Regions from separate parts of the Massilia sp. CCM 8734 genome, predicted to be linked through region 3. Evidence: riboswitches for the same ligand, from Rfam matches in the RefSeq annotation. Region 3 holds a riboswitch; each other region holds the start of a gene.
What was found. A riboswitch is a leader RNA that binds a small molecule or an ion and turns the genes downstream of it on or off. The one in region 3 is predicted to bind cobalamin.
Positions count from the first base shown of each region.

Region 1: it holds a riboswitch for cobalamin, as region 3 does, so the genes downstream of both, F2P46_RS00535 (TonB-dependent siderophore receptor) here and F2P46_RS33355 (TonB-dependent receptor) in region 3, are expected to answer to the same signal.
Region 2: it holds a riboswitch for cobalamin, as region 3 does, so the genes downstream of both, F2P46_RS00405 (TonB-dependent receptor) here and F2P46_RS33355 (TonB-dependent receptor) in region 3, are expected to answer to the same signal.
Region 4: it holds a riboswitch for cobalamin, as region 3 does, so the genes downstream of both, F2P46_RS14110 (TonB-dependent receptor) here and F2P46_RS33355 (TonB-dependent receptor) in region 3, are expected to answer to the same signal.

Region 1 is NZ_WHJI01000001.1:124,689-132,315, forward strand. It holds gene F2P46_RS00510 (FAD-binding oxidoreductase) at 1-594, shown strand, start outside; gene lnt (apolipoprotein N-acyltransferase) at 653-3,112, opposite strand; gene F2P46_RS00520 (hypothetical protein) at 3,118-3,786, opposite strand; gene F2P46_RS00525 (SGNH/GDSL hydrolase family protein) at 3,804-4,892, opposite strand; cobalamin riboswitch at 5,137-5,355, shown strand; gene F2P46_RS00530 (hypothetical protein) at 5,380-5,541, opposite strand; gene F2P46_RS00535 (TonB-dependent siderophore receptor) at 5,540-7,627, shown strand, end outside.
Region 2 is NZ_WHJI01000001.1:98,958-106,584, reverse strand. It holds gene F2P46_RS00440 (RHS repeat-associated core domain-containing protein) at 1-681, opposite strand, end outside; gene F2P46_RS00435 (hypothetical protein) at 630-917, opposite strand; gene F2P46_RS00430 (hypothetical protein) at 914-1,171, opposite strand; gene F2P46_RS00425 (hypothetical protein) at 1,794-1,982, opposite strand; gene F2P46_RS00420 (PepSY-associated TM helix domain-containing protein) at 2,125-3,708, opposite strand; gene F2P46_RS00415 (hypothetical protein) at 3,705-3,974, opposite strand; gene F2P46_RS00410 (hypothetical protein) at 3,964-4,224, opposite strand; cobalamin riboswitch at 4,494-4,729, shown strand; gene F2P46_RS00405 (TonB-dependent receptor) at 4,904-7,006, shown strand; gene F2P46_RS00400 (DUF2946 domain-containing protein) at 7,044-7,424, shown strand; gene F2P46_RS00395 (TonB-dependent siderophore receptor) at 7,556-7,627, shown strand, end outside.
Region 3 is NZ_WHJI01000062.1:18,859-26,485, forward strand. It holds gene F2P46_RS33355 (TonB-dependent receptor) at 1-1,461, opposite strand, end outside; cobalamin riboswitch at 1,543-1,765, opposite strand; gene F2P46_RS33360 (histidine phosphatase family protein) at 1,760-2,305, opposite strand; gene F2P46_RS33365 (adenosylcobinamide-GDP ribazoletransferase) at 2,307-3,098, opposite strand; gene cobT (nicotinate-nucleotide--dimethylbenzimidazole phosphoribosyltransferase) at 3,108-4,142, opposite strand; gene F2P46_RS33375 (DUF2868 domain-containing protein) at 4,433-5,911, shown strand; gene F2P46_RS33380 (DUF3482 domain-containing protein) at 5,908-7,362, shown strand; gene F2P46_RS33385 (hypothetical protein) at 7,448-7,627, opposite strand, start outside.
Region 4 is NZ_WHJI01000013.1:52,347-59,973, reverse strand. It holds gene F2P46_RS14130 (ATP-binding protein) at 159-1,457, shown strand; gene F2P46_RS14125 (hypothetical protein) at 1,690-2,004, opposite strand; gene F2P46_RS14120 (thiol:disulfide interchange protein DsbA/DsbL) at 2,001-2,708, opposite strand; gene F2P46_RS14115 (cobalamin-binding protein) at 2,829-3,743, opposite strand; gene F2P46_RS14110 (TonB-dependent receptor) at 3,743-5,728, opposite strand; cobalamin riboswitch at 5,804-5,951, opposite strand; gene F2P46_RS14105 (M1 family metallopeptidase) at 6,078-7,627, shown strand, end outside.

The sequences.
Region 1 (7,627 bases), on a different contig from region 3:
AACATCTTGATCTGCGCAGGAGCGTATTCCAATTGCTTTGGGTTCTTCCGGCGGCAAATAGCCATCCGGGTCAAATCGGAAACCACCATACTCGTCAAGGTCTCCGGCGCCGATGCGCAACGCTTGAGCGGCATGCCGGCAATCGCTTACCAGATCGATGCGCCACGGATCTCCGATGTCTATCTCACCCCGCCGCTGGTGTATCCCGATGGGAATATCTACATCAAACTTGGCGCCAATACCGATGAAGACGTGATTTTACAAACCTTGGACCAGATGCAGCATTGGATGAAGCATGGATGCCAGCATCCAAGACAGGATATGGTGCAGGCCCTGTGCGCATTGATTCCCGGCCTTGACGTGAGCGCGGTTCAGGTCAAGCGCTGCCTGGTCACGTACAGCGATCACGGCAAGCCATATATCGATGCCCTGGGCAATGGCCTGTTTGTCGCAACGGCTGGCAATGGTTCCAGCGCCGCCTGTTCCGATACGCTCGGCTCCCTGGCTGCCGACCTCATGCTGGAGCGGCCTTGGCCCGCCGCATTCAAGCCCGCCGATTTTGGCGTCCGCCTGATGCCGGACTCCCCCGGCTAACCCACGACGCTAGCCAGGGCCGCGGCTCACTGGCGCACGGTATTCTCAAGTCGGTTTCCTAAGCGCGGAAGATGGTCAGCAGCAGCCACGCCGGCAGGCCGAGAAACAGCGCAAGGTGGCCGCCGCGTTCGAGCCGCTGGCGGATATCGACCGCGCGTGCGGGCCGCAGCCATGCCGCCAGCAGGGTCGCGCTTTCAATTGCCGAGCGCAGTAGCGCGCCGCTCAGCACCACGCCGATCGCCCAGGCCGCCCACCACAGCGCAAAGGCGGTCAGGTAAGCCTTCAGTCCAAAACTGTAGTATTCCCCGAACGGGCCGCCGTACGAAATTTGCTGGTGCAGGTGGAAAGCCGGAATCGCCAGCGCCAGCGGCAGCAGCACGAACTTGGCGACCGGATGATCGAGCCGCGAGCGCCGCATCGCCAGCGCCGCTTGCGCGTAGGCTTGCATCACCGTGCGCGAATGCGTGCGCTGCTGGATGGCCGGGCCGCCGGCGCCAGCCAGGTGCGCGGCCAGCGCGCCCGGATCGGTCAGCGCCAGCGCGTAACGCTGCCCGCCGGCGAGCCGCACCGAGATCCCGGGACAGGGCAGCGGCAGGCGCCAGCACCGCACCGTGGCGATGTCGGCCAGCGCGATCTGAAGGCGGCGCGCGTCGCGTGCCAGCACCAGGCTGCCATCGGCGAGCGACAGCTTTGCGGAAAACAGGAACAGCACGCACCACGCGGCCGCTTCCGGCGCCAGGAAGAACGCGGAAAACATGCGCATTTGCGCCAGCGTGTTGGTGCGCAAGGCCTCGTCAAGCAGCAGCGTCATGCACATCCAGAGCAGGCTGCCGCGCGCGAACACGCGCAACAGGCCCGCCGCCATGCGTGCGGCGGGCGACAGCACGGCCACATCGACCGGCCCCGGCATGCTCAGGTCCACAGGCGCCGGCGCGTGCGCGGCGCGCGGGCGCCACGCTGGCCACGCCGAGCATGCCGCCAGTACCAGCAGGAAGGCGCCGGCCGCCAGTCCGACCCAGTCGCCCCAGATCACCATCAAGGTGCGCGGCGGGACGCGCACCGGTACATCGGCGATGACCAGGATGCGTTCGCCCATGCGCGTGCCGGCCAGCACACCGCCGGTCGCGTCGATCGCCGCGCTGTAACCGTTGGTGGTGGCGCGGAACTGCGGCAGGCGCGTTTCGATGCTGCGAAACGCCGCCGCCACCTGGTGCATTTCCGCCCCCAGCGGACTGGCGCTGAACCAGGAGTCGTTCGACATCGTGAGAATGGCTTGCGCACCCAGGCGCGCGCCGTCGATGGCCAGGGCGGGATCGACATCGTCGAGGCAGATCAGGGGCAGCACCGGAATCTCGCGGCCGTCGGCCAGGCGCAATGGAAACACGCGTGCGCCGTTGCCGGGCCGCCAGTCGCCGGTCCAGGGCAGGGCGCGCCGCAAGCGCGGCCCGTCCAGCCAGGCCGGCACGTACTCGGTCAGTGGAAACAGGTGCGTCTTGCGATAAAAACCCGTCAGGCCGGCGCCTGGCTGCACGAACGCGGCGGCGTTGTATTCGCCGGCGCTGTCGCGATCGTAGGTGCCGAACACGAACGGCACGCCGGCGGCATTGACGATGGCCAGGATCTCACGATCGAAGTCGGCCCCCGCCTCGCTCTTCGGATGGCCGAAGGTGGTGGGGTAGGCCGTTTCCGGCCACAGCACCGCATCGGCGCGCTGGCGCACGACAGCGTCGTAGCTCATCGCGAAATGCGTATCGAGAATCTCGCGCACCACCGCGTGGGTTCCCTTTTCCTGGCGCTGGCGGTCGTAGGCGACGATGTTCGACTGGATCAATCCCACCCGCAGCGGCTTGCCGGCGGGAGCGGGGCTGGCCGACAGCGCCACCAGGCCGTAGCCGGCCAGCAGCAGCGGCGCCAGCGCGGCGGCCGCGAGCGGGCGGGCGGCGACGCGCCAGCCATCGGCACGGCGCGCCAGCGCCGCCGCCACGCCTTCGTTGGCCAGCAACAGCAGAACGGTCAGGCCGGCGGTGCCGCCCACGTCGGCGCCCTGGCGCAGCAGGCGCGATGGATACAGCCCGTGGCCGAGCGTGTCGCCAAGCAAGCCGGGCGCGGCGGCCTGGGTCGCCACCCAGGCCGCCGCACCGGCCAGTGCGCCCAGCACGGCGCCATGCCGGCGCAGCGTGATGTGGCGCACCAGGGCGAAGACGATGAATTGCGGCTGGAACAGCGGGGCGGCGAGCAGCAGCAGCGCCACGCCGGTGGCCGCGCCGACCTGCGCATAGATCCCGAGCGCGGAGCCGAACCAGGCGAACGCCGCCGCCGTGTAGGCAAGCGACATGAGCCAGGCGCGCAGCAAGGTCGCCGCCAAGGTGGGGCTGGCGTCCAGGATGCGCAGCCAGGGCGCCAGCAGTACGAACCCGAGCGGCCAGGCGACGCCGCCGCGCGCATACAGCGCCACCATGGCGCCGCTGGCGAGGATGCCCCCGGCAGTGCGCACTGTCGCGTGATTCAATAAGGCCATGGTGGTCAGCGCCCCGACCGTGCCGGTGGAATGACGATGCGCCGGATCGGCAAGCCGGGCGGCGCCAGTTCCGGCGGGACGACCAGGTTCTTGGGCATCTCGATGGGCTTGTTGCTGGCATCGACCAACTGAAAATCGGGTGCAAACATCAGCACCGCTTCGATGCGCTGGCCGTCATCGGTGGCCTGGTGATGGCGCACATAGCCCTTCGGCAAAACGAAATCCTCGGGCACCGCCAGCCCGACCAGCGGCGGACTCGTTCCCGGTGGCGAAAAGGCGCCCAGGCCGGAATGGATGCCGCGCTCGTGCAGGCGTTCGATGACTTGCGCCATGCTGGGATTTTCCCCGCGCGCGACGTAGCTCGACAGGTCGCGCGTGGGGTCGGCGTCACCTTCGGGCGGGCGCGCCGGCGCGGCCGGCCCCGGCACAGGCGCTGGCGCGCGTGCGACGCCCGCAGCCGGCCGATGCGTCGGCTGCGGCGGCGCTGCCGCCATCGGCGCGGCGGCGCCGGCCCCGCTGCGGGTCGGCTTCCATAAAAAGAACAGCGCGGCGCCGCAGGCAAGAGCCAGCAGCATGACGATGACGGCGCGGCCCCGGGAGGGCCGCCAGGCGCGGCTGGCAGCGGACTGCTCGCTGCCAGACTGCGCCGGCCCGGAACGCGGAGGCGTGTCCACGGATCGGCGCCCGCTGCTTACGGCGTGACCGGATTGTAGGTCGACACCGCCCAGCCCATGCGCTCATGGCCGTACTGGTTCCAGATCGGATTCTTGCCGCCGCTGAAGCTCGTGTAACGCGGCGCGCCGCTGCCGGTGGTGCTGCCGAACAGGCCGGAACTGAAGGTGCTGCCATTGTAGGTCGGGTGGGTGTCGTCCGACTGGATGTAGTCGTAGCTGCTGCCCGCCGACACAAAGTGCGTGTTGGCGTCGCGGATGGTCGAGCGCAGTGCCGTGGTCAGGCGGTTGACGTAGCTCGTTTCGCTCTCGCCGCTCACATAGCGCAAGCCCTCGGCGTCGATGCGGCCGTCACCGTTGCTGTCGTAGTCGGCGCCCATGTACTGGGCAAAATTATCCGCGCACTGGAAGCCCTTCTGGCGCGCCACGTCGCACATCATGAAGTTCATCCTGGCCAGCGCGGGCAGGAACTTGTCCTGCATTTTGACGGTGGCGCCGGTGCCCGCATCCTTGCAGGTGCTCTGCACATTGTCCACCGCGTAGCCCGGATAGTGCAGGTTGGAGACGACCTTCAGCTTGACCCCGGCGTAGGCGTTGGCGTTGATGTAGTCCATCGCGGCCGTCACATACTTCTTGCAGCTGGTTTCGGCGGCGGTCAGCACGCTGTAGTTGCAGGTGCCAGTCTGGCTCTTGAAGGCCGAACGCGCCTGCAAGCCATCGTTGCCGCACATTTCGAAGGTGACCACGCGCGTGTTACTTGCTTGCATATACGAGCGCTCGGCCACGATCTTGTTGTTGTACACGTCCTCGGCCACCGCGCCGGACTTGGTGCGGCGCACGCTTTCGACGTCGGCGCCCCACTGGCCCGAGAGATACTCCGCGTTGACCGTCGGCGCCGCGTATTTGGCCGCGCTGGTGACGGAGCCGTTAAAGCCGGCATAGATCGAGTCGCCATAGGCCACCGAGCGGTACTTGGTGCTGGTGCCGGCCCGGTCGATGGTCCACGAGGCGTTCTGGTTCAGGGTGCTGGCGGCTGCCTCGGAAGCCGGGGCGAGTAGTGCAAGGAAGGGTAACAAGGTGTGCAAAGAACGACGAAAGCGAATGCTCATGAAGCGTCTCCTTTTTAGTTGGACCCGTCCGCCAGGCCTGCCATGCCGGCCAACCTGAACGCGGGCATTTCAATGTATTGCAAATATGCACAAGCGTGCTAATTAACCATTCGTCTTGTACAGAAAACATTGAAAATCGGTAGATTTGTTGTAAATGCGCAGTACGGCCAGCGGGCGGTGGATCCCCACGCCATCCCGCTGGCTGGCGCAGGAAAGATGTGACAAAAACGATTTTGCGCACTAAAATGCGCCCAATGTGAATGGTGCCCTCCCGCTTGTCGGCTGGAGGGTGAAACGGGAAGCCGGTGACGCACGAGATTTTCATCTCGCGCCAGTCCGGCGCAGCCCCCGCTGCTGTAAGCCTGACGACTTTGATCGAACGCCACTGTGCAGTGCATGGGAAGGCAAGACCAGGGAAGGATGACGGCGAGCCAGAAGACCGGCCAGTCACGATGCACGCGCAACGCCCGGGGTGTGGGGTTGCCTGTTATTTGTCGTCCTTTTTCTGTTTTGCCAATGCAAGCGCACGCCGCCGTTGTACGTGTTTCCGTTCGCCCTGCGCGAGCGGCGCGTGCCATGGTGGCGGCGCATGCGTTTGCGAACGTAACCATCGGCCGATCCGGTCATTCACTACGTCAGGCGCTTCCATGATGTTTTCCAGCCACGCTTGTTCCACCCCCATCCGCCCCATCGTCGCCGCCATCGCACTGCTGTGCGCCCCGGCCGCCCGGGCCCAGCCACCGGCGCTGATGCCGGTGGTAACCATCCAGGCGGCGTCGGACGACGGCCTTGGCCTCAAGCGCGAGATCGGCGCCGCCAGCCGGAGCGGGCGGGCGGCGCAGGACTTGCCGGCGAGCGTAGAGTCGCTCGGTGCGGCCAGCATCGAAGCGCGCGGCGACGTGCAGCTCAAGGACGCCGTCACCCGCACCACCGGCCTGACCGACATCAGCTCGCCCGGCAACGGCATCGCCTATTCGGCGCGCGGTTTTAGCGGCAACAGCGCCATCGCCATCCTGGAAAACGGCCAGCGCCCGCAGGTCGGCTCGGGCACGGCAAGCTATCCCGCCGATCCGTGGGGCTACGAGTACATCGAAGTGCTGCGCGGCCCGGGCTCGGTGATCCATGGCAGCGGCACCACCGGCGCCACCATCAATGCCGTGCGCAAGGCGCCCACGCGCGCCGCCGCGTTCGAGGCGATGGCCGGCATCGGGGCCGGGCGTGCACTGCGCGCCGGCGTGGGCGCCAGCGGCGCGCTGGGGCAGGGCGGGGCGTTCCGGATCGACGCCTACGCCGACCGCAGCGACGGCTTGATCGAACGCGGCGATGCGCGCCACGGCAAAGTGCTGGCCAGCCTGGCGTATGCGCTGGCGCCCACGCTGGACCTCGAGCTCCAGCTCGATCATCTGGAGCAGAAGCCGCAGCGCTACTTCGGCACCCCGCTGGTCAACGGCGCCCTGGCGCGCGCGCTGCGCAGGCAGAACTACAACGTCGGCGACGCCGATATCGGCCTTGATGATGACAAGGCGCTGGCCCGCCTGACCTGGCGCGTCACGCCGGCCCTGAGCGTCAGCAACGAACTCGTTTACATGAAGGCGCGCCGCCACTGGCGCAATGTGGAGAGCTATTTCTACGACGCCCAGGCGAAGCTGGTCGAACGCAGCGACTACATCGCCATCGCGCACGACCAGGAGCAGGCCGGCAACCGGCTCGAGGCGCGCTGGGACGCCGGCGCCAACCGCCTGGCGGCCGGGTGGGAAGCGGCCACCATCAATTTCACCCACACCAATAACGCCCCCTACGGCGGCGCATCGAGCGTGGCGCCGACCGGTTTTGCGCCGGGTGTGTTCGACAGCCCCGATCCCTTGCGCCCGGACTTCACGACCGATACCGTCACGCATGCGCTGTATGTCGAAGACGCTTATCGATTCAGCGAGACTGTGCTGTTGCTGGCGGGCCTGCGCCACGACCGCTACCAGGTCGAGCGCACCAGCCTGCAGGGGGCGGCCGGCTTCGACGCTACCTTGCAATCGACCGCCGCGCGCCTGGGCCTGACCTGGAGGCTGGCGCCGGATACCTCGCTGTACGGCCAGGTCAGCAGCGGCAGCGATCCGGTGACCAGCCTGTTGTCGCTGAACCTGGCCAACAGCCGCTACAAGCTGACCCGCTCGCGCCAGCTGGAAACGGGCGTCAAGCAATCGCTGGCCGGCGGCAAGGCCGAGTGGACGGCCGCGTTGTACCGCATCCGCAAGGACGACATCATCACGCGCGACCCGGCCAAGCCGGCGCTGTCGATCCAGGGCGGCGCGCAATCGTCGCGCGGGGTGGAGGTGAGCGCCAGCGTGGCCTTGGCGCCGGCCTGGCGCCTGGAAGCGAACGCGGTCTATACCGACGCCCAGTTCGACCAGCTGGTCGAAAGCGGCAACGTCTCGCGCGCCGGCAACCGTCCGGCGGACGCGCCCACGTCCTCGGCCAATCTCTGGCTCGGCTACCGCAGCGGCGACTGGCGCGCCGGCGGCGGCGCGCGCTACGTCGGCGCGCGTTTTATCGACAACGCCAACACCCAGTCTCTGCCGGCCTACACGGTGCTCGATGCGAGCGTCGGCTGGCAGGCCAGCCGCCACGTGCTGGTGCAACTGAACCTGCGCAACCTGGCCGACAAGCTGTACGCCAGCACCTCGTACGGCGGCAGCCAGTACCTGCTGGGTGCGCGGCGCCATGCGGAACTGACGGTCCAG
Region 2 (7,627 bases), on a different contig from region 3:
GGCTCTAGTGCCCCATAAAAATGGCGCAAACAATGCGCGCTCGAACGAAAACGACCAGCCCATGCCCGCTGATTGCGCAAGCCCGTTTTCGCGAACACTTCGGTAGACTCGCCGAACGGACAATGCGTCATTAATGCCTCCCGTTAGGTCGACTTCGTGCTGGACTTTGGCGCCGCTGGCGAATTGAACCGGGTTTCCCGCTGCCTCCCCGCATTTTGTGGGTACCGGAATTTCCGGCTTGGTTTTGCGACAAACGCCGGACGGGTAAGCGTCGTATCCCGGCTTACACTGCAGGAGAGAATCTCCAAACCACTTGACTCCGCCGACCTGCAAAAAATGTGGATAGTAGCATTTAAAAAAGTCGCGACGGCCTTCATAGGGCCGCACGGCAACCAAGGGGTGTCCCATGTGATTTATCGCTGTCTTTTGGCACGCAGTAACCGGGTCCGCAGCAACAGCTTCCTTATAGAGACTGACGTAATACGTCCAACCCAGCGTTCCCTCTGGCAGGGCACTCTCTGCACGGGCAGTTCCGTGAACCAGCGGTAGCAATATCAACGCGGAACGTGCAAGATGAGTAAGCGATGGAAACAGGCGTGCACTCGGCATGATCATGGTTTTCCTGTCCTCTACGAGAAAATGCCGGCGGCAATTGCCATCAGGAAAATCAAGAATATCCATTTCAATAATTCGAACATTGCCTTGTCGCAAACGATTAACCGCACCGACCAGTTCCAGATCACTCTTACCCGGCCGGCTACTTGGCGCCGGTAGTGCGCCAGGAGGCCCGCACTGATCATCTGCATGGGCGACTTGTCCGGGCTATCGATCCGGTGCATCTCCAGGATCAGCGGCCCGACATCGTTATCGTTATCGCGATATCGAACTGGCGATGCCGGAATCCCGGCATCGCTCACAAACACCCCGCGATCACGGCTTCCAGCAGCGCCTCGTACTTGATATGCACCGGCAGGTCGCGCGCCAGGGCCAGCACCTTCTCGCCGTCACTGATATCCGACGCCAGGGTGCGCCTGGCGAAGGCGGGCCGGGCCGGCGCCGACGTGACGCATGGACAGCAGACTGGCACCTTGACCTCTTGCACGGCCGGCGGCGCGGCGGCGCAGGCGGTGAGCAGCACCAGGGTCAGCAGGATCGGCAGCAGGTATCTCATCGGATCGACTCCAGGATAACGTTCACGGTCGGCATGGCCTCGTCGCAGGTCGTTGCGCACGCGCCGGCGACATTAGCCAGCGCCACGTCGAAGCGCCGGCCGGCTGTGACTTCCTGCAGCTGGGCGATCGCACGGTGCCTGAATCGCCACAGTCAAAACTCCTCGTCCGTTCCGCTTGCTGTGGAGTCTGCGGTCTCGATCATGTCGCCCCCCGCCGAACGTAGGCAATTCCGTTTCAATGCTGCACGAACACCAGAACCGGCACACCTATGCCTCACGCATGCTGTTCGCTGGCGAGAATCCGTGATGGGCTACAAAGCGGGTGGGCCACGTCGACGTTGAGATGGTGTTCCGCCATTACGGGAAATGGATGCCGAACAAGGAGCCGGGCCAGTACAAACCCGTGTACGACTGGAACGACACGCCGAAAACGAACGATACGCGGACGACACGCGGGGATTCTTAATCAACACTCTCTGCTATGAAAACATGCAAAAAGTGAAGGGTTCGATTCCCGCTGCGCCGCAGGGCAGCGTGGCATCGCGCATCATGCAGTTCACCAAGGTGGCCGATACACCCAATTCATCGGCGACTTCGCGCTGGACCTGGCCACCGAACTTATTCAGTTCGACAGCGGCCAGGCGTTCTGCCCCATGACCAGGCGGCCGTCGACGATGGTGTTGTCGAGGTACTTGGAGCCGGCCACAAAGCGCGCCCCTTCAGCCGTGGCGCGCTCTTCGAGCAGGAAGCCAAAGCGCGTGCGCGCATCCTTCACCAGGAAGAGCTCTTCTTCGTTGGTGAAAGCGGCCATGCGGCGCCCCGCCAGCAGCGCCTTGCCGTCGGCCAGCTAAACCCCCAGCAATGCCGCCGGCCCGTTGCCGACCCCGCCGACCACGCCGCGCGCGCCGGTCTCGTTAACGATGCGGGACACGTCCGACATGATAGAAACACCGTCAGGCGGCGCCAGGCGCATCGACGGCGCGCAGCGACCACACGCTGTGCAGGTCGCCATCGCGGCCGCGCCTGAGGGCCGCGCGCCCCATTTTCCAGAATGCGCAGCCGGCGACCAGCGCCACCGCGTTCACGCCCGCCACCACCCATTGCCCGCGCCACAACGACAACAGCGGATGGACGCCGCTCGCCGCCCACTGTGCCAGCGGAATGGCCAGGGTCAGCGTGGCGCACAAGGCCAGCAGTTCCCATGCGGCGCGCGCCGGCGGCCGGATGAAGGCCCATGCGAGGGACGCCAGGAACACCGCGTAATAGCCGCGCTCTTCCCACAGCGGCAGCTCGCCCGGCGCGGCGGGGAACAATTTATTGACCAGGAAGACCGCCGACACCCCCGCCACGCAGCCCAGGCACACGCCCAAGGTGGCCTGGGCCATCAGCCGCCCGCTTAGCGGCTGGCGCTGCGCCTGGCGCTTGCGGCGCGCTTCGATCCACAGCAAGTTTCCGCTGTAGAACAGGAAGGCGCCCGCCAGTCCAAGCACGAAATACATCCACTGCACCGCCACATGACCAAAATTCCCATAATGCAGCGTTTGCAGGCCGCGCAGGAAGGTCGTCCCAGGGCTATATTGCTGCGGCGTCATCACGCGCACCACGGCGCCGCTGCCCGCCTTGAGCACCACGGCGGCGGAACTGGTCAGCGTGCGCTGTCCGATATCGCCGTACGCGATGACATGGGCATTGGCGTCGCCCGCGTGCTGATAGTACACGTGCGTCACCAGCATGCCCGGCGCCGCCTGGCGTACGCGTGCCAGCAACTGGTCCGCGGGCAGCAGCGGACCCGCCACGCCGGCCGCCTTTAGCGGCGCCGTGGCCGCAATATCGGGCTCGATCAATTGCAGCAGCTTGCCGTCGAAAACCAGGAACTGGAATGGGGCCAGCAGCAGCACGCCCAGCGCCAGCACCGCGCCGCTCCAGGCGAACACGATATGGAACGGCAGCGACAGGATGCCGATCACATTATGCGCATCCTGCCACATGCGCTTGAGGTTTTTGCCGATGCGCAGTGCGAACAAATCCTTGAGGAACAGCGGCGCGTACGCCACCACGCCGCTGGCCAGCGCCAGGCCGTACAGGATGCAGACCAGGCCCAGCACATAAATGCCCCAGCTTGCCGGCAGCCCGGCCGTGTAGTGCAGGCGATACAGGAAATGCGACAATTCCGATTGCGGCTTGACGTCCAGCAGCGCGCCGTCGGGCGCCAGGCGGAACTGGTGCTCGGTCTGGCCGCCATTCGCGTCGCGCTCGTCCCAGTCGAGCGTCAAATGCGGTTCATTCACGCTGGGCAGAAGCAGCGTGAACGATGCTTCTGCCGACGGGTGCCGGTGCAGCACGGCGTCGATCAGCGCTTGCGCGCCGGCCTCGGAGGCGATCGGCGCGCGCGCCGACGACGGCGTCTCCCAGGTATGCAATTGCTTGGTGAAGACGGTGATCGCACCGGCGTAAAAGGCAATGAACAGGGCAAAGCCGGCCACCAGGCCAACCCAGGTATGCAGCGCGATGTAGGTTTTCAGCGTGGACGACTTCATGCCGCAATCCTCAGCAGGCCGGCAGCCTTCAGTCCATGGATCAAGCCGAACCCGGCCAGGGTGGCGCCACCCATCCACAGCCAGGCGCGCAGGGCGGTCTTGAAATGATAGGCCAGCGCCATCGCCCCCACCCACGTCGGGAAGAACATCAGCAGGATCGGCAAGGTGTCGCGCTGCTGGTTGCCACTCAGCAGGGCCAGCAAGCCCACCAGCGCCACGCCGAGCGGTGGCGCGAGGAATACGGCGGCCAACGATTTACCCCACATGGCGCCCCCGGCTCCAGGCATTCACGTAAGGCAGCGCCACCAGCGCCAGCATCAGGGCGGACAGCGCAATAAAGACGCCGCACCAGAAGCCGTAGCCATGGCTGGCGGCCAGCACCGACGCCGCGCACAAGGGCAGCGCCAGCCAGCGCAGCGGACGCCGCGGGGCCGCCGCCCACAGGGACTGATGCGGCGAGGCCAGGTAAAATGCAAGCGCGGCCAACAAGGCCGCGCCGATGGACATCCAGATCATTTACCACCTCGTGAATGAGACGTATTCTCAATAGTGGAATGATAAATGATTATGCGCGCCGGAAACAATGAAATTTTGCCGATATGCTACTTTTGAACCCCCGCCCGGCGGCGCAAGTCCTTGCGCGTGCGCTTACCCTCGCCAATGCATCGCCAGCCACAGGTCGTCTATCTGCTTGTTCGTCAGATTCAGCCGTAAGGGAGCGCGCCATGCCATTTGGCGACCCGGACCGTAGCACATGGAAATATTGCCAAACGTCTCAGCAGTCCGTATGATTGCCACGTTTTGGTGCTCGCGGCCTTGCTCTGAAGGCGGCAGTTAAACGGGAAACACGCGCTGATATCAGCGGCAAACGTGTGCTGTCCCCGCAACGGTAAAGCAGGCGCCGCATGTCGTCCAACGATGCGCGGCCGGTTGTCTCCATGGTCCACTGTGCCGCCGGCATGGGAAGGCGAGGCAATCTGACCTGTCAGCCCGGATACCGGCCAGGACGCATGGAAGCAAGCGGCCGGGAATTGCCGTGTTTGTGGATCGCCCGGGAGCGCGCGCAGTGGCGTCGCTCCCGCCTCGCCATCGACTCTCACGCCTGCGTCGGCCGCCGCTTCTTTTTTCTCGGTGCACGGGGATGTGCGCCGTACAAAAAACAGGCCGGCCGGTCCGGTCTTTACAGAGAGTACCCGTGAAAAACACCACCCCTGCCCCGTCGCAACGCGGGCTGCGCCTGCTGTCGCCGCTGCTGCTGGCGGCCTTGCCCGCCTTCGCCAACGCCGCCGTCGATGACGATGCGCCTGCTCCCGTCCAGCAAGTGCGCGTGTCCGCCAGCCTGATCCCGCTCGGTGTCGCCGATTCGGCCAACCAGGGCACGGTGACCGCCAGGCAGCTCGAAAACCGTCCCTTGCTGCGCACCGGCGAGCTGCTCGAAGCGGTGCCCGGCCTGATCGTGACCCAGCACGCCGGCGACGGCAAGGCCAACCAATATTTTGCGCGCGGATTCAATCTCGATCACGGCACCGATTTCCGCACCAGCGTGATGGGGATGCCGGTCAACCTGCCGACCAACGCGCACGGCCAGGGCTATTCGGACCTGAATTTCCTGATTCCGGAGCTGGTCAGCACCATTCAGTACAAAAAAGGCACTTACTATGCCGAGGAAGGCGACTTTTCGGCCGCCGGCGCAGCCGCGTTCGACTACGTGCGGCAGATGGAACAAGGCTTGCTGAGCGTGGAGGCGGGCCAGCATCGCTTCCAGCGCGCGCTGGTGGCCAACTCGAGCGCGCTGGCCGGCGGCACGCTGCTGTACGCCCTCGAACGCGCGGGCCAGGATGGTCCCTGGGAAACGCCGGAACACTACAAGCGCATCAACGGCGTGCTGTCGTACCACCGCGCGACCGGCGATGACGAGATCCGGGTGACGGCGATGGCGATGCGTTCGTCCTGGACCTCGACCGACCAGGTGCCGCAGCGCGCGCTCGCGGCCGGTTTGATCGGCCGCTACGGCACCCTGGCCCCGACCGACGGCGGCGAGACCGCGCGCTACAGCGTGTCCGGCGAGTGGAGCCGCCAGTACGGCGACGGCGCCAGCAAGGTCAATGCCTACGTCATCGCATCGCGGCTCGACCTGTTCAGCGATTTTACCTATATGCTCGGCGACCCCGAGCACGGCGACCAGTTCCACCAGTCCGAAAGGCGCCGCATTCTCGGCTTGAACGCGGCGCGCACATGGCGCCATGCGCTGGGGCCTTTCGCTTCCGAGACCGCGCTCGGCGTTCAGCTGCGCGCCGATCACCTTGCGCCGGTCGGCCTGTATCTGAGCCAGGCGCGCCAGCGCATGTCGACGGTGCGCGAAGACGACGTCAAGGAGCGCAGCGGCGCGCTGTATCTCTCCAACAGCACCGTCTGGGCGCCCTGGCTGCGTACTGTGGCCGGCTTGCGCGCCGACCGTTACGCGTTCGATGTGGACAGCGACACGCCCGCCAACTCCGGCAAGGTCGATGCGCGTATCACCAGTCCAAAATTCACCGCCATTTTCACGGCGGGCAAACATGCGGAGATCTACCTGAACTGGGGACGTGGCTTCCACAGCAACGACGCGCGCGGCGTCACCGGCGCCGTCGATCCCAAGACCGGACTGGCGGTCGACGCCGACGGCGCCGCGATCGAGCGCGCCACGCCGCTGGTGCGCGGCACCGGCAAAGAGGCCGGCTTGCGGCTGGCCGGGCTGGTGCCGGGCATGCAGACCACCATCGCCGCCTGGCGGCTCGACCTCGATTCCGAACTGATCTTCATCGGCGACGCTGGCACCACCGAAGCGGGCCGCCCGAGCCGGCGGCACGGCATCGAACTGGCCAATTTCTACACGCCCGCCAGGGACTGGATCATCGACGCCAACCTGGCGTGGTCGCACGCGCGCTTTCGCGACCACGATCCGGCCGGCGCCTTCATTCCCGGTTCGATCAGCCGCACCGCCTCGCTCGGTGTCTCGGGCGTGGCCGGCGCGTGGTCGGGCGGCGTGCGCCTGCGCTATTTCGGCCCGCGTGCATTGCTGGAAGACGACTCCGTGCGTTCGCCGTCGTCCACCTTGCTCAACATGAAGCTCGGCTACCGGATCGCGCCGCGCCTCAAGCTCACCCTCGAAGTGCTCAACCTGCTGGACCGCCGCGCCAGCGACATCGATTACTACTACGAATCGCAGTTGCCGGGCGAAGCGGCGCCGGTGGCCGACATCCATACCCATCCAGGCGAAATGCGCACCCTGCGCGCCGGCCTGGCGTGGCGCTTCTGAGCGCGACCATGCAACACGCGGCGCGCCGGCGATGCGCATGAGCCGCAGGGCGTTTGCCCTGGCAGCCTGGATGGCCATGCTGGCCGTGCTCATGGCCGTCCTCGCGCCGGCGCTCTCGCACGCCTTCGGCGGCGACCCCGCGGCGCGTTTTCTGCCGGGCGACATCTGCCGGGCCGGCAGCGTGGCGGCCGCCGGCGAAGCGCTAGCCGGCGGCGCGCCTGCGCCGCCGTCGCACGAAGAAAAACGCCAGCACTGCCCGTACTGCCACCACGGCAACGGCGTGCTGCTGTTGCCGCCCGCGCCCCACCCGCTGGCGCTGGCCATCGCCGACGCGCCACCCACGGCGCCGCTCCCCGACGCGCCGAAACCCCGCTTCGCATGGACGGCGGCGCACGCGCGCGGCCCGCCGTGGTCTTGATCCGGTAGAACATCGCGCACGCATCGCTCAGTGCAGAGGAACAGGCGGCAGCGCCTGCGGCTTTGCCGCATCCGATCCGTGCCGCGCCAATTTCCAATCGCCTGCACCAGGCAACCGAACAAGAGCACAACATGACTGCACACCCATTCCACGCGGCTACGCTGCCGCTGGCGCATTCCCGCGCCGCCCTCCCCTTCGCCATC
Region 3 (7,627 bases):
GGCGCAACCGTTCGGGTGCGAATCGAGCTGCACCGGGCATTTGCCGGTGTTGACCAGCAGGTCGGTCAGGCGGTTGCGGTACCAGATCGCGCTGGCCTCGGTCGTGCCGTCGTTGTAGTAGGCGCCGCCTTCGACGTTTTTACCCTGTTCCGGCTTGTTGGTATCGACCCCGTAGCCCGGGTAATACAGTTCATTGAAGGTCGGTGCGCGAAAACTGGTGCCGGCGCTGGCGTTCACGCGCAGCGCGCGCGTGAGCTTGTAGCCATAGCCGATGCCGCCGGTGGTCTTGTCGCCGTACTGGGTGCTGTCGTCGCGCCGCGCGCTGGCGCTGGCCAGGTGGTTGCCGCGCTTCGCCGAGTAGGCGGCGGCGACCGAATTGGTGGCGCGGCTGGCGTTCAAGGCGCGCGTGGTGTCGGCGAACACGCTTTCCACGCGACGTTCGAGCACCAGTTGCAGCAGGTCGCTTCCAAGGGCGATGTCGTGCTGCATGCTGTAGGCGTGCGCGCGCGTGTCGATGCGGTTGCTGGCCGTGGCGCTGGTGAAGTTGACCGATTTGTCGTCGGCCTCGGAGGCCTGCAGGCTCATTTTCCAGCTTGTCGTGAACTGGTGTTTGGAGTAGACGGCGATGTTGTCCATGTTTTGCACGCTGCGCACGTCGAACGGGTTCGGGCCGGAGTCGTACTGCGACGCCAGGTGGCTGTGCAGGTACAGCAGCCCCGCTTCATGGCCCTTGGCCAGCACGATGCCCAACTGGCCGCTGGCGCTGTCGCGCGCGTAGCCGTCGTTGTCCTTGTTATACGACGAGGCGCCCGGCTTGGTGGCCGAGAAGCCTTCGTCCTTGTCCTTGGACGCACCAAAAGCGTAGTGGATGCTGTTCTCGCCTTCGCTGGCGCCAGCCACGCCGAACGTCATGGCGCGCGCCTTGTCGCTGCCCGCTTCCACGGACGCCGTCACGCTGGCCGGACCGGCGCCGCGCCGGGTGAAGATCTGCACCACGCCGCCGATGGCGTCGGCGCCGTACATGGTGGCCAGCGGGCCGTAGACGATTTCGACGCGGTCGATGTTCGCCAGCGGCAGGGTGGCCCAGTTGGCGATGCCGATGGTGGACGAGCCGATGCGCACGCCGTCGACCAGCACCACGGTCTGCTTGGGGTCGCCGCCCCGGATGAACACTTGCGATGCCGCGCCCGGACCGCCGTTACGGGTGATTTCGATGCCGCGCTGCTTTTGCAGCAGGTCGACGACATTGCCCGCGCCCGAGCGCGCAATGTCGGTCGCGCTGATCAAGACATGGTCGCTCAGGACATCGATCGACGGCTGCGGCGCGCGCGCGGCGGTGATGATGACGGCAGTATTGGCAGTAGCTGCCGAATCGATGGGGCTGTCGGCGAGGGCGCAAGGGGAGGTAAAAGCTAGCGCGAGCGACGTCAGGGCCGCGTGGCGTACAACAGGAAAGGTCATGACAAGTCTTCAGTGAATGCGATTGCGAGCAACCGGCCGACGTCCCCGTTGGCCAGATTGAAAAGGAGCGTGCAACTGCCGCACGTTCCCACCTGTGTTGGCCGGTATCCGGGCTGGCAAATGCGGCCGTCTCACCTTCCCATGCCAAATGCACAGTGGTCAATCGAGGCGGCTCGTCGCCATGTCAGCGACATTTGCTTACCGTTGCGGGGGCAGCACACGTTGGCCTGTTGCAGGCTTCGTGTTTCCCAGTTTAACTGCGCTCATGGACATGGGCGCGGGCACCAAAACCCGATAATTATACACAGTCGATGGTGACGGTCTCGCCGTAGGCGATGGCGTGGGGACGCTGCGCCGCTTCCAGCGCCATGGCCTCGGGCGCCAGTCCGCGCGCGCGGGCCAGCAGCAGGCGGATGGCGCCGGCGTGGCAGATGACGATGGCGGCGCTCGTGTGCGAACGCATGCAATCGGCATAAAACGCCGACACGCGCCGCGCCATGTCGGTCACGCTTTCGCCCCCACCCGGGCGGTAGCCGGCCATGTCGGCGACCCAGGCGTCGATGGCGGCGCGCTCGATGTCGTCCCAGCGGCGCATTTCCCAGTCGCCGAAATCGAGTTCGGCCAGGCGAGGGTCGTAGCGCACCGCCGCCCCGCCCAGGGCTTGCGCCAGTCCGGCGCAGCGCCGCAGGGGGCTCGAGAACATCGGTGCGCCGGCCGGCAGGCGCTGGCGCAGGGCGGGCAGGGCCAGCGCCTGCAGTCCGGGATCGACAGCCAGGTCGGTGCGCCCGTAGCACACACCTGGCGCCACCTGCGGCGCCAGGTGGCGCACCAGATACAGGCGCATGTCAGGGCCAGGCGCCGCGATGGAAAAACGCCAGCAGCGCCAGGTAGATGACCACTTCGGCCACCTGCTGCACGGCGCCCAGGCAGTCGCCGGTGTAACCGCCGATGCGGCGCAGGCACTTGGCGCCCAGCCACCACGCCACCAGCGCGGCGCCGGCCACGCTGGCGAGCAGTGCAAGCCAGGGCAGCATGCCGGCCGTTGCTAGGGCCAGCGCGGGCATGCCGGCGCAGGCGCAGGCGATGCCGAATTCCCGGTGGCTCATATGCTGGGCCATCGGCTTGGCCTTGCCGTCGGCGCGCGCGTATTCCATTTCCCAGATCAGGCTCACCGCCGCAAGGCGCGATAAAGGATGGGCGATGAACAGCGCGACGATGACGGCCGGTGTGGGCAGGGACGCGAGCAGCACGCACTTGAGGCCCACCGTAAGCCCCATGCCGACCGCGCCATAGGTGCCGATGCGCGAGTCCTTCATGATCTCGAGCACGCGCTCTGTGCTCAAGCCGCCGCCGAAGCCGTCGCACATGTCGGCCAGGCCGTCTTCGTGGAAGGCGCCGGTCAGGTAGATGGCCGCCGCCGTCGACAATATCACCGCCACGGGGGCCGGAAAAAGCGCCGCCGCGCCGGCGTACACCGCCGCCGCCACGCTGGCCACCACCACCCCGACCAGCGGAAAATAGCGTGACGCATGGTGCAGCCAGGATGGATCGAAGCCCACCCAGCCCGGAATCGGCACGCGCGTAAAAAATTGCAGCGCGATGAAGAACAGCCGGCACTGGTGGACGATGCTGGCCATGGCGTGTTTTTACGCCGACTGGCCGGCCACGCGCGCCGACTGGAAGGTGGCCATCTCGCCGAGGAAGTTGACGGCCGCGTGCAGCAGCGGCAGCGCCAGTGCGCAGCCGGTGCCTTCGCCCAGGCGCAGGCCGAGGTTCAGGAGCGGCCTGGCGTGAAAGTGCTCGAGCATGCGTGCGTGGCCGGCTTCGTCCGAGCAGTGCGAGAATACGCAGTAGTCGAGGATGGCCGGCTGCAGGCGCGCCGCCACCAGCAGCGCGCTGCTGACAATGAAGCCGTCGATCAGCAGCACCATGCGCCGTTCGGCCGCCTTGAGCATGGCGCCGACGATCATGGCGATCTCGAAGCCGCCGAAGGTGGCCAGGATGTCGAGCGGCTCGCTCATGTCGCCATGCAGGGCGACGGCCGCCTCGATCACGCTTTGCTTGTGCAGCACGCCCTCGATTGACAAACCGGTGCCGGCGCCGACGCAGTGGGCCACCGGCACGCCGGTCAGCTTGTGCATCAGCGCGGCGGCGGCGGTGGTGTTCCCGATGCCCATTTCGCCGAAGCCGATGACATTGCCCTCCAGGTTGCCGACGATGCGCATGCCGTGCGCCAGGGCGGCGGCGCATTCGGCCCAGCTCATGGCAGGTTGCTGCGCGAAGTTGGCGGTGCCGCGCGCGACCTTGCAGTCCATGAGCGCCGCGCGCTTGCCGAAGTCGTGGTTCACGCCGGCGTCGATAATCTGCAGCGCGCAACCGTTCTGGCGCGCGAAGACGTTAATCGCCGCGCCCCTGGACAGGAAGTTCTCGACCATCTGCCAGGTGACGCTTTGCGGATAGGCCGAGACGCCTTCCGCCACCACGCCGTGATCGGCCGCGAACACCAGGATGGCCGGCTTGTGCAGGGCCACCCTGGTCGTTTGCTGGATCAGGCCGATCTGCCGGGCCAGCGTTTCGAGCGCGCCCAAACTGCCCAGCGGCTTGGTCTTGTTGTCGATCGCTTGGGCCAGTTCGCTGGCCAGCAGTGGGTCGTGGGTGGAAAGTATGTCTGGGAGGCGCATCGTGAGGAGAGATAAGAAAGTGTCAAGAAAATTCCGCGTTAAGATAGCACATCCACGCTGTCGCGTTCTTGCAAGGCCAGCGTAGGGCGGTAATGGTGTTAACTTTGGCCCGTCATTCCTGCCACTGGCAGAAATGACTTCCCGCGCAGGCGGGAATGACGGTTTTTAGGTTGGTGGCCAAAAATCCGCTTAACTTAACGGCATTAGCGTAGGGCTGCAAAGTGCGGCACAATTGGCTTGTGAATGTTGTCGTTTCATACAAATGAGCTGGTAAAAAGAACAGGAAAAGCATGAACGAACAGGTGGCAAGGGACGTGGTGCTGGTGCGCGCGATCGAAACCATGGACGGCAAGCACGAGGTGCTGAGCGACGACGATCGCCTGTACGCCAGCCGCAGCGCGAAGGAGCTGGCGCAGTGGCAAGCGTCCGACAGCAAGTCGGCAGTGACCACCGAGCACTTTTTGCAACAGCGCGCCGAGCAGATCCTCAAGCGCCTGAGCGAGCGCACGCCCGCGTTCGCCGCCATTGCGCGCCGTCGCGGCGGCTTCAAGGCGCTGTCGCTCGGCTTGCCGCTGCTGGCGCTGGTGCTCGGCGCGGCGGTCGACCGGATCGGCGATCCGCACCGGGTCGACTTGCTGTCGGCGCCGCTGCTGGCGATTATCGGCTGGAATATGCTGGTGTATCTGTTGTTGATGGCGTGGGTGCTGGTGCCGGCACGGAAGAACGGCTGGGTCTCGCCGGCCTTGATGCGCCGCCTGAGCGGGGCGCAATTGTCGCTGCCGCGCAAGCTGCCGAACGTGCTGGCGGCCGGCTTGACCAATTTCAGTCTTCAGTGGAGCGAGCTGAGCGCCAGGCTGACGCAGGCGCGCCTGGCGCGCACCATGCACCTGGCCGCCGCGATGTTTGCGGTGGGCGCGGTGCTGTCGCTGTACGCGCGCGGGTTCCTGACGCAATATGTGGCCGGCTGGGAAAGCACCTTCCTCAACGCCACGCAAGTGCACGGCATCCTGTCGGTGCTGTTTGCGCCGGCGGTGGCGCTGTTGCCGCTGGAAGGCTTCAGCATCGCCGACATCGAGGCCTTGCAATTTTCGAAAGTGCCGACCGGGGCGGGCGGGGCCAAGTGGGTGCATTTATATGGTGCGACCTTGCTGCTGCTGGTGGTGCTGCCGCGCCTGGTGCTCGCTGGCGTGGCGCACTGGCGCGCGCAGCGGATGAGCAATCAATTTCCGCTGGACCTGGAGCAGCCCTACTTCCGCAAGCTCAACGGCGAGGCCGGCACGACCGCGCCAGCCCTGCTGCGCGTGCTGCCCTACAGCTACACCTTGGACGAGGCGCGCGACAAGGGCCTGGCGCAGATTGCCGTCACCCTGTTCGGCGACCAGGCGCGGGTGATGCTGCGCCCGTCTTCCGGCTATGGTGAAGAAGCGGTCGATATGCTGCGCGACCTGAGCGTGATTGACGCCAATGTGACGGAGACCGCCGTGCTGTTCAGCCTGGCGGCAACGCCCGAGAAGGAAAATCATGGCGCCTTTCTCGACCACCTGGTGCGCGCCTCGAAACGCGGCATTGCCGTGCTGATCGACGAATCGGCGCTGACCGAGCGCAGCGGTGCGCAAGCCGGGGCCGATGTACGGCTGGCCGAGCGCATCGCGCTGTGGCAACAGTTCTGCCAGTTCCACCGCGCCCCGGCGACCATCGTCAACCTGCTCCATCCCGAGCGCCGCCCGCTGGAGCTCGGCGCCGGACTTAGTTTATCGAAGGCATCATGAGCGACACCCCTGTCCATATCCAGTTTGCACTGATTTCGCACACCAACAACGGCAAGACCACCCTGGCGCGCACCCTGGTCGGGGTCGATGTGGGGGAGGTGCGCGACGCCGCCCACGTGACCATCTTTGCCGAGTCGCACTTGCTGCTCAAGACAACCGAGGGCGACACCCTGCAACTGTGGGATACGCCCGGCTTCGGCGACTCGGTGCGCCTGCTCAAGCGGCTGGCCATGGCCGGTAATCCGATCGGCTGGTTCCTGCGCGAAGTGCTGGACCGCTACCGCGACCGCCCGTTCTGGCTCAGCCAGCAAGCGCTGCGCACCGCGCGCGACGAGGCCGATGTGGTGCTGTACCTGGTTAACTCGTCCGAACATCCGCGCGACGCCGGCTACCTGCCGGCCGAGATGCGCATTCTGGAATGGCTGGGCAAACCGGTGGTAGTGCTGCTCAACCAGCTGGGGCCGCCGCGTCCGGCGCACGAAGAGCAGCAGGAACAAACGGCCTGGAAACAGCACCTGGACCAGTACAAGATCGTGCGCGATGTGCTGGCGCTGGATGCCTTCGCCCGCTGCTGGGTGCATGAGCGCGTCTTTTACGAGGCGGTGGGCAAGCTGGTCGAGGAGCCCAAGCAGGCCGCTTACGCGCGCCTGTTTGCGCTGTGGGAAGCCAACAACCGCGAGCGTTTCGTCGAAGCGATGCGGATCACCAGCGCCCAGATCACCAGCGCCGCGCGCGACAGCGAGCCGGTCGAGGCCGACGAGAAAACGTTCATCAAGTCAGCCATGAAAGTGGTGGGCCTGGGCAAGAGCGACCAGCAGCGGCAGGAGCGGGCCATGGGTTTGCTGGTGGAAAGGCTGAACCAACATATCGCCGCCACCACCGGGCGCCTGCTGGCGCTGCATCAGCTCGATCCGAGCGAGGCGCCCAAGATCAACGCGCGCGTGAGCAAGAATTTCACCGTGCGCGCGCCGCTCGACCGCGCCCAGGCCGGATTGTTGGGGGCGGTGGTGTCGGGCGCGGCCACGGGCTTGTCGGCCGACCTGATGGCGGGCGGATTGACCTTCGGGGCCGGGGCACTGCTGGGCGGCGTGGTCGGCGCGCTGACGGCGGCCGGCGCGGCCTGGGGTTTTAATACCAGCACCGACCGCAACCGCACCACGATGCAGTTCGCCGACGACTTTTTGCAAACCTTGCTGGTCAGTAGCATCCTGCGTTATCTGGCGGTGGCGCACTTCGGGCGCGGGCGCGGCAACTTCGTGGAAGGCGAGGCGCCGGCCTTCTGGCAGGTGGAAGTGGAGGGCGCCGTGGCCGGGCAGGCGGGGCGGCTGGCCGACCTGTGGCAGGCGCTGCGCAGCGAGGGTGCTGCGGGCAAGGCGGCTGCCGACGTCGAGGCGATCGCGACGGAGGTGGCGCGCGCGACCCTGGCGAAGCTGTATCCGGGGTCGATGTGAGCCGGCGCGGCTGAAGTGCTGCGCCCTTGTCAGGACCGGGGGGCGCGTCCGCTGTGCTGACTCTTGCGGCTGGCCCAGGCCAGGGTCAGCCCAGAGCCCAGCCAATCATCGCGCTTGCGATGAGGACCAGGGCCCAGCAGCATGCATGCCACCGCCGCGCCATTCGTCGCTTTTCGCGACGATCCGCGCGCGCCTTGCGAGCAAGGGCAGTGTGCTGTTCCCAATTGTCGGGAGAGGTATATCGATACAGGTTTTCGCCGTACAC
Region 4 (7,627 bases), on a different contig from region 3:
ATAATAACGACAAGCGCGCCACAATTCCGCCAACATCTGTCCCCCATTTGTCACTTATTTGTAATACCGCGATCCGCGCCGCTCTTATACAATGCTGCGCAAGGAGAAGCGATAGCTATGGCAACAGTTCTTGAACACAGTTGTGGCGGGAAGCGCGCGTGAACCGCATCTTTTTCCGCTTCTTCGTGCTGGTGATGCTGTCGATCACGGTCGCGACGTTTGCCATCTATTTCACCATCAGCCGCCTGTTCGGCGACCCGCTCGACGACATCGCGCGGCGCCAGGCGGCGGCCCAGATTTTCCTGCTAGAACAATATATCGACAAAGCCCCCGCCAACGAGTGGCTGGTGCGCCTGAACAAGGTGCGCGAAGTGTCCGACGTCCAGCTCGACCTGGTGCCGCTGGCCAGCGTCCGTTCCTCGGTGCCGGCCAAGCAGCATGCCGCACTCGACCGCGGCGAACTGGTGCTCGACACCGCCCACAAGGCGTTTTACCGCCGCGTCGACCTGCATGGCGAAAGCTATATCGGCAGCGCCGCAGAAGTCATCCACGCGCACGAATTGCCGATCGACATAGGCCTGGCGCTGGAGATGGAAGCGGTGCGCTATGTGATCGTGGCGCTGTTCTTGCTGGTGCCGGCCGCGCTGTGGTCGCGCTCGCACTGGCTGGGGCTGCAGGCGCTCTCGCGCGTGGCCGACGAGGTCGGCGCCGGACAACTGGCGGCGCGCGCCGACTTCAAGCCGCGCGCGTCCATCTATCCGCTGGCCGAGCGCTTCAACCACATGGCCGGGCGCATCGAAGGCTTGCTCGACGCCCAGAAAAACCTGCTCCATTCCGTCTCGCACGAACTGCGCACGCCGATTGCGCGGCTGGAGTTCGCGCTCGAACTGCTGCGCTCGGCAGCGGGCGATCCGGCGCTCGAAGCGCGCATCGTGGCGATGGAAGGCGACGTCGCCGAGCTGAACGGCCTGGTCAATGAACTGCTGAGCATGATCCGGCTCGACAGCCGCCAGGCGCTGCAACAAGCGGACTTCGAGCTGGCCCCGGCGCTGCTGGGCTGCGTGGACACGCTCGACCCGCTGGCGGCGCAGCCCGAGGTCCGGCTCGACAGCGCGCTGGGCAGCATGAGCGGCGACCGCCGCCTGCTGGTGCGGGCGGTGGGCAATCTGCTCAGGAATGCGCAAAAGTACGGCAACGGCCAGATCGCCCTGTCGGCGCGCCGCACGGACGGGGTGGAAATCGTGGTGGAAGACGATGGTCCGGGCATTCCCGAAGGGGAACGCGGCAAGGTGTTCGAACCGTTCTACCGGCTCGACCGCAGCCGCGACCGCAGCACGGGCGGGTTCGGACTGGGATTGTCGATTGCGCAGAAAGCGGTGGCGCTGCATGGCGGCACCATTGCGGTGGAGCAGTCGGAGATGGGTGGCGCGCGCTTCGTGATCGCCTTGCCGGCTTGAGGGGAAGGCGTGCACGCCGTCGCTCCCGCGCCAGGGAGGCTGTCTCAAAACGCTAAAATCACCGCTAGGCGGTAGACTCTTATCCGTCATTCCCGCGCAGGCGGGAATCCCATTCCGTGGCATAGCAGCGAACTTGGATTCCCGCCTGCGCGGGAATGACGGTTCTGGAGGTGGTAGGCGTTGAACGCGTCCCTTTTGAGACAGCCTCCAGGACGGGAACGACGGCGAAGGCTTACTTCTCCTGCGGACTCAAATGGGTAATCCCATACCAGAGATGCTGCCACCAATGCTCGCGCGAGCTGACCACCTGCAGGCAGCGCATATCGATCTCGCCCTTGAACACCGGATCGGCGCATTGCTTGGTCATCAAGGCGTGGCGCTGGTTTTCGGCATTGACGATGGCAATCGCAAACCACACCACCACGCTGCACAGCACCACCACCAGGCTCCACGCCAACTGGTTGATCCAGTTGCGCTCGAACAAATCCTCCACTACCGGGCGCGAGCCGTCGTAGATTTTCAGGAGTTTTTCTTCAGGATCGCTCATTTGCCGGCAGGTTTCGCAGTTGTTTTTGCAGGGGCGGCGGCGCCCTTCTCTTTCTGCACCCTGGCCACCAGCGCGTCAAGCGTTTGCTGGACCGCCGGATACACCGTCGCCTGGACCAGGGACGGATTGGCGCCACCAATCGACGATGGCGAGGTCAGGAAACGACCGTCGATCACCAGGGTCGGCGCGCCGTCGATCTTGTAGTTGCTCATCACTTGCGACGCGCTTTTCAGCTTGGTCAGCACGCCGAAGGAGTTCCAGTATTCCATGAACTTGGCCTTGTCGACGCCCTGCTTCGGAATCCACTCGAGAATGGCGTCGTCCTTGTTCAGGCGCAGGCGCTCGATGTGGAAGGCGCGCAGCACTTTCGGATGCATTTCCTCGGCCTTGCCCATCGCCTCGAGCGTCAGGTGCAAATGCGCCTCGGGATCGTTGGGACCGCTCACCGGGAAGTGAACGCGGCGAAAGACGATATTGTCGCCCTGCTTTTTGACCCACTCGGCCAGGTGCGGTTCCAGCGCGTTGCAGGCCGGGCAGTGGTACATGAAAAATTCGATGACTTCCACTTTTTTACCGACGGTCTTGGTCGGCTGCGGGCTCGCCAGCGTGACATATTCGGCACCGTCTTTAGGATCGGCGGGCGAAGCGAACGCCGTGGTGGCAACCAGGCTGGCGACGGCCAGAGCAATACGCAGGAAACGCATAAATATCCTTCATGTTTAAGTTGAGACGACGATCGCGAGATTACCACTTTTTGCGGCAGGCCCCCGGCCAAGGTCCAGCATTTTACAATGCGTTGCAAATGCCGTCGCGGCTGGGCCGGATCACAGCGAGATCACCGTCGGTAAACGGCGCGCCTGGCCGCGCCGTTGACGCGCCAGTTCGAGTTTTTCGCACAGGATGGCGGCGCCCTGGACCAGGCGCGGCCCGGGCCGGGTCAGCAATTCGCCATCGAGCGTGAATAAATTGCCATTACGCACCGCCAACAGGGTCTTGTACGGCGCCCACATTGCCAGCCCCGCGTCCGACGGGTCGTGCGGCACGCTGGCGACCAGCGCTTCCGGATTGGCCTGCAACACCGCCTCGATCCCGACCGACGGCGCCTTGACCGCCAGCGCGGCGAAAATATTCTCGCCGCCGCACAGGGCAATCGCGTCGCTGGCCACCTGCTGGCCGTTGAGGGTGTACAGCGGCTTGTCCCAGACCTGGTAAAACACCTTGACCGGGGAGCGCTTGCCATAACGGGCGCCCAGGGCCGCGATATCGGCCTGGAACGATGCCGCCGCCGCGCGCGCCACCGTGTCGGTGCCGAGCAGCTGGCCGAAACGCAGCATGCTGTCGGCCACCTGGCCAAGGCGCGCCGGCTCGCTGTGGAACATCGGAATGCCGAGCTGGCGCAACTGCTCCAGCTGGCGCGCCGTGTTCCCGCTCTGCCAGACCACCAGCAGGTCCGGTTTGAGCGCCAGCACGCGTTCGATATCGATCTGGCTGTTGTCGCCCACCAGCGGGATCGTCCTGGCCGCCGCCGGGTAATCGCTGTAGCTCATCGCCCCGACAATGCGTGCGCCGCCACCGGCCGCGAACAGCAGCTCGGTGATGTGCGGCGCCATCGAGACGATGCGCTTTGCCGGCGCGTCCAGGACCACGCGCCGGCCGGCGTCGTCCACCACCGTGACCGGGGCGGCGCCGGCAAGGCCGGCCCACAGGGCCAGCGCGGCGACGGCGAGGCGCTGGCCCATCAGAAGTCGTAGCGCGCCGAGACCTTCACCTGGCGTCCGTCGGCCGGATAGATGCCGCTGTTGCAGCCGAAGGCATTGCTGGTGTAGCGCTTGTCGGCCAGGTTCAGGCCGGCCACGGCGAACTCCCAGGCGCCCATCTGGCGCGCATAACGCGCGTCGAAAGTGGTGGCCGACGAGATGCGCACGCCGCAGGTGTTGGCAAAGTCGGCGCCGAAGCGCTGCTTGCCGGCCCACTGGGCGCCGATGTCGGCACTATGGCCATTGCCCGGCGCCCAGGCCAGGCGCGCCGAGACCACGTTCTTCGGCACCAGCACCATCTCGCTGCCGGCGTTGCGCCCTGCGGTGAAGCGCGCCCGCACGTACTGCCAGTTGCCGCTCACGCGCCAGTCGCGCGCGATGCTGGCATGCAGGTCGACTTCCACCCCTTTGCGCTGGGTCGGATCGAGGTTGGTGTTGGCGCCGTAACCGCCGTTCGCGCTCGGGTCGTAAAAGATCTCGTTGCGCAGCTGGTGGCGGAACATGCGCGCGCTCGCGCCCAGGCTCGCGCTGCCGTAGACAAGGCCCAGTTCCAGGTCGCGCGAGGTTTGCGGCGCCAGCAAGCCGGGCGAGGAACGGTAGCCGTTTTCATCGACGTTGGCCACGCGGTAGCTGCGTCCGGCCTTGGCGTACAGGTTCACGGCCGGCATGACGTCGACACTGCCCTGCACTTCCCATGCGTTGAGGGTTTGCTTGCTGTCGTAAGGCTTGGCGAAGGCGAGCGTATCGGTCGCGTCCTTCTCGAAGCGCTCGCGGCGCGCACCCACAGCCACGCGGGCCTTGTGCTCGCCGCCGAAGGTAAGTTCATCGCGCAGGTACAGCGCCTTTGACTTTTGCGCCGCGTCCGCGTTCGAATAATCCGAATCGGTCACGCGCGTCCATTTGACCAGGTCGATGCCGGCCACCAGTTCGTTGAGCATGGCGCCCATTGGCGCCAGGTGGCGCACGCGCGGCGAGAATTGCGTCTGCACGCTCTCGTAGGTCGCCTTCGATGCCACGCGCGCGCCGTCGAGCGTGTAGAAATAGGTCGAACGGGCGGTGCGCTCGCGGCGCGACAGCTCGGCGGCCAGGTCGACGGCGCCGATGCGCTGCTCGGCAAACGCGGTCAGGCGGTCCGAGTCGAGCGCGCCGACATCGTCCGGGGTACTTTCCTCGCGCGGCGTATGGCGGAACTGCCAGGCGCTCAGGGCGCCCGGAAGCTCCGACTCCTGGCGCGCCCGGTCGTAACGCACGCCAGCGCGGCCGCCCTGGTAAGCCCACTGGGCGCCGCCGCTGAAGGTATCGAGCTCGAACGCGTTGTGGTCGCGGTAGTTGTCGGTGCGGGCGCTGCCGACCGAGGCGTCGAGCGCAAAACCGTTCCACGACTGGGCCAGCGCGGCGCGCAGGTCGCGCAGGCCGAACTGGCCCATTTCGGCGCGCAGCATGCCGCGCCGGCCGTTCGCTTGCGGGCGTTTTGTGACGATGTGGATCACGCCGCCGGTGGCGCCTTCGCCATACAGCACGCTGGCGCCGCCGCGGATGATTTCGATGCGCTCGACCGTCTCGATCGGAATCGACGACAGGGTCGCATTGTTCAATTCACTCTCGGACATGCGCACGCCGTCGAGCGTGACGACCATGTTCTGGCTGCTGTTGGTGCCGAAGCCGCGCAAGTCGAGGCTGAAATCGGGCGAACCGTCCAGGCTCTGGCGGCCGTACACGCCGCCGATCTTGCGGATGGCCTGGTTGACGTCGGCCGCGCCGGCGCGGCGGATGTCGTCTGCGCTGATGACGGTCGCGCCGATCGGAGCGAGCGCCGGATCGCTGGCGAAGCGCGCACCGGTGATGGTTACTTCAGGCAGGGCCTGGGCCGCCAGCGCGGCGCCGGAGGCAAAACACAGGGACAGGGCGGAAGCCAGCGCGAGCGGCCTGGCGGAGAGCGCGCGGCGCGGCGATACTGCAAAAATCATGATGTCGTCTTCAGAAAATGAGTCCTGGCCTGCGTCCCCGCAAGCCGGATTGCACGGACCGACGCGCGATGCGGCATCGTGTCCACCTGTTTTGGCCGGTATCCGGGCTGGCAAGGCGCTCATGGCGCGCCTGGCTTACCGTTGCGGGGGCAGCACACTGGGTGTTTCCCGTTTAACTGCCGGCGTGAAGACGCGGGCTGGCACCAAAACTGCGCCATTATAATCGGAGTCGCCATCCGGACTGCGTGGCGGCGCGCGTTGTGGCATGCTGTGCGGCGCGCCGGCCGCCCGGCAAACCCCGCATTTACCCTTTTATCGAGTCAGCGCCGGCGGCGGCGCAGGAGAACGCATGCAAGCCCGAACCCGAACCATGGCCCTCAAGGCGATGCTGCTCGCCGCTGCCGCCGTCGCCGGCGCCGAACTGTTGGCGCAGGCCGACATCAGCATCACGCCGATCCCCGAACCGGTGACCGATGTCGGGATCGGCTTCGCCCTGCCGTCGGCCGGCGCGGTGAGCGTGCCGAGCGCCCCGGACGCGTGGGGCGGACCGCGCACCGGCAGCGAGCCGACCCTGTCGGAGCGCGTGGTCGATTACCAGATCGAAGCGACGCTCGACCCGGTCGCGCACACGATCGACGGCAAGCAAAAGCTCACCTGGCGCAACCGCAGCAAGGAGACCGTGCGCAGCGTCTACCTGCACCTGTACATGAACGCCTTCAAGAGCGCGGGCAGCACCTACTTCACCGAGCAGCGCGAGGCCGGCAATGATGCCACCATCCGGCCTGGCGAGTGGGGCGATATTTCGCTGCGCAGCGTGACCCAGGGCGGGGCCAAGGTCGGCTGGTCGTTTGTTCATCCCGACAACGGCCCCGCCAGCGACCAGACCGTGGTGCGCTTCGACCTGCCGGCGCCGGTGGCGCCGGGCGCCTCCACCAGTGTCGACATCGCCTTCTTGACCCGCCTGCCGCGCGTGGTGTGCGACACCGGCTACTTCGGCAGCTTTCACCTGGTGGCCCAGTGGTTCCCCAAGATCGGCGTGCTCGAACTGCCCGGCGAACGCGGCGCCACGCGCGCGCGCTGGAACGTGCACGAGTACCATCACGAGTCCGAGTTCTACGCCGACTTCGGGCGCTACGACGTCAAGCTCACCGTGCCCAAGGGCTATACGGTGGGCGCCACGGGCGAGCTGCAAGGGGCGCCGGCCGAACGCGGCGGCATGCTGACCCACCACTACGTGCAGGGCGACGTCCACGACTTCGCCTGGACCGCCGACAAGCGCACCGCGCCGCCCCTGCGCGCTACCTGGAGCGCGCAGGGCAGCGCCCAGGTAGCGTTGACGGTGCTGTTCCCGCCCGACCGTGCGGCCAGCGCCGCGCCGGCGCTCAAGGCCGCCACCGATGCGCTGAGCTATTTTTCGAAGACCCTCGGCCCGTATCCGTACAAAACGCTGACCATCGTGATCCCGCCGTTCAACGCCGATGACGCCGGCGGCATGGAGTACCCGACCTTCATCACCGCCACCGGCCACGACAAGGTGGTGCCCGGCACGGCCGGCGCCTTCGACCTCGATTTCGTCACCATCCACGAAGTCGGCCACGGCTACTTTTACGGCATCGTCGCGTCCAACGAATTCGAGGAGCCGATGCTCGACGAAGGCCTGAACGAATACTGGGACTACCGCATGCTGCGCGAGAGCGGCCAGCAGGTGTATCCGGGCCCGCGCTGGCTCAAGGCGCTCGGCCTGGCGCCCGGTTTCAAGGGCTTCGATGTCGAACGCCACGACGCCCCGCGTCACGAACCGGCCGACCCGATCGGGCAGAACGCCCACATGCGCTTGCAGGGCATCGGCCCGGTGTACGTGCGCAGCGCCACCATGCTGCGCGACCTGGAAGAGCGCAT